Halorarum salinum: one gene and its partner. Each later gene encodes a partner of the first gene's protein in a complex. Links are inferred from orthologs where the notes say so. Each region holds a gene or a part of one and is shown in the gene's direction. Other genes may lie near its edges.

Evidence for each region. Proteins that work in one complex are often made in the same cells at the same time.
Region 2: the proteins of HUG12_RS19155 (region 1) and dph2 are in contact, whole or in part, in a crystal structure (PDB 6Q2D), measured with the Methanobrevibacter smithii proteins. The link is inferred for Halorarum salinum from one-to-one orthologs. Residues at the interface, in WP_011954157.1 of Methanobrevibacter smithii: Pro482, Asn483, Lys484, His485, Tyr553, Asp555, Glu556, Glu559, Leu560, Leu591, His592, Glu593, Asp594, Ala595, Val596, His597, Arg598, Gly599, Pro600; in WP_011954460.1 of Methanobrevibacter smithii: Met1, Met3, Tyr4, Pro28, Glu29, Gly30, Leu31, Met33, Phe58, His80, Thr124, Gln126, Ser179, Gly180, Asn181, Phe182, His183, Leu185, Tyr201, Asn202, Phe211, Ile215, Arg291, Asp295, Asp296, Gln298, Met299.

What each region holds. Positions count from the first base shown.
Region 1 is NZ_CP058579.1:3,787,440-3,790,444, forward strand. What follows is about bases 45-2,979. They hold HUG12_RS19155 (elongation factor EF-2), read left to right. Parts: upstream 45-383; coding sequence 384-2,576; downstream 2,577-2,979. Other genes in these bases: HUG12_RS19150 (DUF5781 family protein), read right to left, coding at 45-80; HUG12_RS19160 (PQQ-binding-like beta-propeller repeat protein), read left to right, coding at 2,788-2,979. Outside these bases: more of HUG12_RS19150, read right to left, coding at 1-44; more of HUG12_RS19160, read left to right, coding at 2,980-3,005. UniProt on the Methanocaldococcus jannaschii protein: Catalyzes the GTP-dependent ribosomal translocation step during translation elongation.
Region 2 is NZ_CP058579.1:2,425,635-2,428,645, reverse strand. Bases 39-2,979 are described here. They hold dph2 (diphthamide biosynthesis enzyme Dph2), read left to right. Parts: upstream 39-960; coding sequence 961-1,998; downstream 1,999-2,979. Other genes in these bases: HUG12_RS11910 (hypothetical protein), read left to right, coding at 2,605-2,979; HUG12_RS11915 (TIGR00725 family protein), read right to left, coding at 2,048-2,497; HUG12_RS11925 (PhzF family phenazine biosynthesis protein), read right to left, coding at 39-798. Outside these bases: more of HUG12_RS11925, read right to left, coding at 1-38; more of HUG12_RS11910, read left to right, coding at 2,980-3,011. UniProt on the Methanocaldococcus jannaschii protein: Catalyzes the first step of diphthamide biosynthesis, i.e. the transfer of the 3-amino-3-carboxypropyl group from S-adenosyl-L-methionine (SAM) to the C2 position of the imidazole ring of the target histidine residue in translation elongation factor 2 (EF-2).

The sequences.
Region 1 (3,005 bases):
AGGTCGTGCTCGGTCTCGAAGAGGGACGCGGCCCCCAGGAAGGGGTCGACGGGACCGTCGCCCCGCAGTCGTACGTCCATTCGAGTGGAGTACACGGGCCGAATCGATTTGACTCTTCCCCCGCCAGATGCCCCGTGCTGCCGTCCCCGTACCGGTCGCGCCCGTCCACGGGGACCGACCGTCGTCCGGCGAGGTCCGGCGCCGAGCGCGATCGGACGCCCGCGGCGGTCGGACGCCGAAGGGTGGTCGGCCGCGGGGGACCGTCCGACGGGAGGCGGTCGGGTACGCGAATCGTTATCATGCGGCTGGAGACGCCCGCAGACGCCGCTTTCGGCGTCGGCAAAGCACTACCCTTTTGACCGGGCGTACAGTAGCGCCCGGTAATGGGCCGACGAAAGAAAATCGTACAGGAATGTGAGACGCTGATGGACAATCCGGAGCAGATCCGGAACATCGCCATCGCGGCTCACGTGGACCACGGCAAGACGACCCTCTCCGACAACCTCCTCGCTGGCGCGGGCATGATCTCGGAGGACACCGCGGGCGAGCAGCTCGCGATGGACACCGAGGAGGACGAGCAGGAGCGGGGCATCACCATCGACGCGGCGAACGTCTCGATGACCCACGAGTACGAGGGGGAAAACCACCTCATCAACCTCATCGACACGCCCGGCCACGTCGACTTCGGCGGCGACGTGACCCGCGCGATGCGCGCCGTCGACGGCGCGCTCGTGGTCGTCGACGCGGTCGAGGGCGCGATGCCCCAGACCGAGACGGTGCTGCGGCAGGCGCTCCGCGAGGGCGTAAAGCCCGCGCTGTTCATCAACAAGGTCGACCGCCTCATCAACGAGCTCCAGGAGGGGCCCCAGGAGATGCAAGAGCGGCTCCTCGACGTCATCACCGACGTGAACGAGCTCATCCGCGGGATGACCGAGGAGATGGACGACATCACCGAGGACTGGACGGTCTCCGTCGAGGAGGGCACCGTCGCGTTCGGCTCGGCGCTGTACAAGTGGGGCGTCTCGATGCCCTCGATGGAGGCGACCGGCATCTCCTTCGGCGAGGTCATCGACATGGAGCGGAACGACGAGCGCGACGAGCTCCACGCGCAGACCCCGCTCTCGGACGTCGTGCTCGACATGGTCGCCGAGCACTTCCCAAACCCGCTCAAGGCCCAGCCGTTCCGCGTGCCGCGCATCTGGCGCGGCGACGCCGAGTCCGACGTCGCCGAGGACATGCGGACGGTCGACCGCGGGGGCGACATCGTCTTCATGTGCACCGACATCGGGATGGACCCCCACGCGGGCGAGATCGCGACCGGCCGCGTCTTCTCGGGCACCCTCGAGAAGGGCCAGGAGCTGTACGTCTCCGGGACGGCGGGCCGGAACCGCGTCCAGTCGGTCGGCATCTACATGGGCGGCGAGCGCGAAGAGCTCGACCGCGGCGTCCCCGCGGGCAACATCGCCGCCGTCACCGGCCTGAAGGACGCCATCGCCGGCTCCACCGTCTCCGACGTGGAGATGACGCCGTTCGAGTCGATCGAGCACATCTCCGAGCCGGTCATCACGAAGTCCGTCGAGGCACAGAACATGGACGACCTGCCGAAGCTCATCCAGACGCTCCAGCAGGTCGCCAAGGAGGACCCGACCATCCGCGTGGAGATCAACGAGGACACCGGCGAGCACCTCATCTCCGGGCAGGGCGAGCTCCACCTCGAGGTCATCACCCAGCGCATCCAGAAGAACCAGGGCATCCCGGTCACGACCGGCGAGCCCATCGTCGTGTTCCGCGAGCAGCCGCAGGAGGCCTCCCGCGAGGTCGAGGGCGTCTCGCCGAACCGGCACAACAAGTTCTACATCACGGTCGAGCCGATGGCCCAGGGGATCGTCGACGCCATCCAGCTCGGCGAGGCGACGATGGACATGCCCGAACTCGAGCGCCGCGAGGCGCTCCAGGAGGCCGGCATGGACAAGGACACCTCCCAGAACGTCGAGCACATCCACGGGACGAACGTCCTCATCGACGAGACGAAGGGGATCCAGCACCTGAACGAGACGATGGAGCTCGTCATCGAGGGCCTCGAGGAGGCGCTCGACGACGGCCCGCTCGCGGCCGAGCCCGTCCAGGGCGCGCTGTTCCGACTCCACGACGCCCGGCTCCACGAGGACACCATCCACCGCGGCCCGGCCCAGGTCATCCCGGCGGTGCGCGACGCGGTCCACCGCGCGCTCATCGACGGCGAGGTCCGGCTCCTCGAGCCGATCCAGGACGTCCGCATCGACGTGCCCAACGAGTACATGGGCGACGCCTCCGGCGAGATCCAGGGTCGCCGCGGCCGCGTCGACGACATGTACCAGGAGGGCGACCTCATGGTCATCGAGGGCATCGCGCCCGTCGAGGAGATGATCGGCTTCTCCAGCGACATCCGCAGCGCGACGGAGGGTCGCGCCTCGTGGAACACGGAGAACGCAGGCTTCCGCGTGCTGGTCGACAACCTCCAGCGCGAGACGATCATGGAGATCCGCGAGCGGAAGGGCATGAAGCTGGAGCTGCCCCAGTCGATCGACTACATCTAGGCGTACCGGTGCGGGCCGCTTCCCGTCAGTGCGGCCGCGACCCGCACGCCGTTTCGGCCCCGTCGGCCCCGATTTCTCCGGTCGTTCCCGACGTGCAACCGGGCCAGTGCGATCGCTCGTCCGATACGGAAGAATCGCTCCGGAGAGGGTTGCACGGTCGATTTAACGGTGATATAATAACTACAGCGGGCCGAGAGGTCGGCTACGGGTCATGTCCATCCGGACTCGACGCACGGTCCTCGCATCGCTAGGCGCGCTCGCGGGTGTGAGCGTCGCCGGTCAATCACTCGCCGCGGACGGAACGAACGAGGCCGGTTCCGACGCGAGCGAGCCCTCCGAGCAGTCCCTCGACTGGTCGACCCGCCGCGCCGGACCAGGTCGGACGGGGAGCGTCCCCGCCGACGCCGCCCCGGGCGGCGAGTACGCCGC
Region 2 (3,011 bases), 1.4 Mb from region 1 along the record:
GTACCCCTGTTCGACGGTGACGTCGACCTCGGGGTCGTCGAAGTAGCGGTGCTCGACGAGCCACGCCGCGAGGCAGCCGTTCGACGACCCCGTCGCGGGGTCCTCCGGGACCCCGGCCCAGTCGGCGAGCACCCGGACGTGCAGGTCGCCGTCGGCCTCCGTCTCCTCCGAGAAGACGAGCACGTTGTGGCCGCCGTACCCGTCGATGAACTCCCCGTAGGCGGGCCGCGTGGTCTCGGCCCGCTTCACCGCGTCGAGCGAGTCCACCGGGACGACGAGCGTCGGGAGGCCGGTCGAGACGGCCTGTACCGGGTAGTCGTCGAGGTCGCCCTCGTCGAGGCCGACCATCCGGGCGACGAGGTCGCGGGGCGGACGCTCCCCGAAGGTCGGTTCGATCTGACGCATCCAGTACGTCTCCGCGGGCGGGGACGCCCCGCCCGCGTTCCCTCGGCTCCCGCGTTCGTCGCGCTCGACCCACACGTCGATGGGGCCGACGCCGAGGTTCAGCGTCAGCTCGTCCGGCCGGTCCTCGCGGACGAACTCCCGGAGCACGTACGCGGTGCCGAGCGTCGGGTGGCCCGCGAACGGGAGCTCCTCGGCGGGGTCGAAGATGCGGACGTCGTGGCCCCCGTCGGACTCGCCGACGAGGAACGTGCACTCGGAGAAGTTCGTCTCGCGTGTGAGCGCCTGCATCGTCGGGTCGTCGAGCCCCGCCGCGTCGTGGAAGACGGCGAGCTGGTTGCCGGCGTACTGCTCCCGGGCGAACACGTCGACTACGTGGAAGGGGTTGTCGGGCACGACCTGGCGGACGAACGCCCGAATTAAGGAGTTGTCGGGGGCGTGTGAACGGGTGGCCCGTCGACCCGTTTCGGGCGCCGACCGACGACGGGCGTGCCACCGGCCCACGGGCGCCCGCGCGGAGCGGGTCGTTTAACCGCCTACGGTCGTTACGCCGGCGTAATGAGCCAGCGAAGCGAGGGCGACCTGACGAACACCGGGATGTCCCTCAAGCACGACCGCGAGTGGGACTACGAACTCGACCGCATCGTCGAGGCGGTCGAGGAGCGGGACGCCGAGAAGGTCGGCCTCCAGTTCCCCGAGGGGCTGAAGCGGCGCGCGCCCGCCGTCGCCGACGACCTCCGGGAACTCACCGACGGCGTCCGCTACCTCATCTCCGGGCAGCCCTGTTACGGCGCCTGCGACCTCGACACCTACCTGATGCGCCGGTGTGACGTGTTCGTCCACTTCGGCCACTCGCCGATGAAGGAGTCGGACAAGATCATCTACGTCCCGCTGTTCTCCAACGTCGACCCGTTCCCCATCATGGAGGACTCGCTGGAGGAGCTCGCGGATCCCGACGACGACCCCGACGTCGGCCTCGTCACGACCGCCCAGCACATGAACCTCTTCGAGGAGATGTACGACTGGCTGGAGGAGCGCGGCTTCGAGGTCCACACCCGGCGCGGGGACGATCGGCTCACCCACGAGGGGCAGGTGCTCGGCTGCAACTACGCCTCCGCCGACATCGACGCCGACCAGGTGCTGTACGTCGGCGGCGGGAAGTTCCACCCGCTCGGCCTGGCGATGGAGCACCCCGAGAAGAACGTCGTCATCGCCGACCCCGTCAACAACGTGGTGACGATCGCCGACACCGAGAAGTTCCTGAAACAGCGATACGGCGCGGTCCACCGCGCGATGGACGCCGACACGTTCGGCGTCATCCTCTGTACGAAGATCGGGCAGGGTCGGTTCGACACGGCCGAGGGGATCGTCGAGGAGAACGAGAACGCCCATCTCATCACGATGGACGAGGTGACCCCGGACCGCCTCCGCAACTTCGACTTCGACGCGTTCGTCAACACCGGCTGTCCGCGCATCACGACCGACGACGGCCCGCGGTTCCACAAGCCGATGCTCACGCCCGGCGAGTACGAGATCGCGGTCGGCAACGAGCCGCTAGAGGACCTGGAGTTCGACACGTTCCACGGTACCTGGTAGCCACCGGACGCACCGCCCGCGTTCGTCCCCGTTTACACTCCCGTTCCGCTCATCGTTCGTCCACCGCCCGCTCCACGTGCTCGACCGCCGCCGCCGGCGAGTCGCACGGCTCGACGCCGTCGACCTCGTGGGTCGCCAGCCCCGCGACCGGCCGGCCGTACACGAGCGCGAAGCCGATCTCGGAGAGCGTTCCCGGACCCCCGGCGACCGCGACGACGGCGTCGCCGTTCAGCGGCACCAGCGCGTTCCGCGCGTGGCCCAGCCCCGTCGCCACCGGCACGGAGACGTGCTCGTTCGCCTCGGTCGGATCGGTCGACGGGAGGATGCCGACCGTCTCGGCGCCCGCCCCGCGCGCGCCGCGGCAGGACGCGCGCATGACGCCGCCGCGGCCGCCACAGACGAGCGTGTGGCCCCGCTCCCCGAGCAGCCGACCGAGTTCCTCCGCGACGGCCGCCGTCCCCGAGCCGATCCGTCCGCCGCCGACGACGCTGACGCGCATGGACCTACGGCGGGGGGCGTGGACTTCGACCTGCCGGTCGTCGACGGACGGGGCGGCCCGCGAGCGTACCGGAAACGGTATCCCGCACCCCACCGAGCACGGAATCGATGCCCTCCACGCGCGGATTCGCCGGGGCGAGCGGCGCACTCCTCGCGCTCTCGCTTCTCGGCGCCGTCGGCACGGCAGCCGCACAGTCACCCGGCTCGGAGCTGGGGATCGGAGCGAGGCTCGGGATCCGGTTCGTCGTCTCGCTGGTCGTCTACCTGATGCTCGGCGGCGCGCTCGTCGCGCTCGGGCCGCGGTACGCCGCGGAGACGAGCGGCGCGATCCGCTCTGACCCCCTCGCCGCGTTCGGGTGGGGGCTGCTGGTCACGATCGCGGTTCCCGTCGCGCTCGTCCTGCTCGCGTTCACGATCATCGGCCTCGTCGTCGCGATCCCCGGCCTCCTGCTGCTCGTCCCGGTCGGAATCGTCGGCACGGCGGTCACGGTCGTCACGGTCGGCGCGGCCCTGAC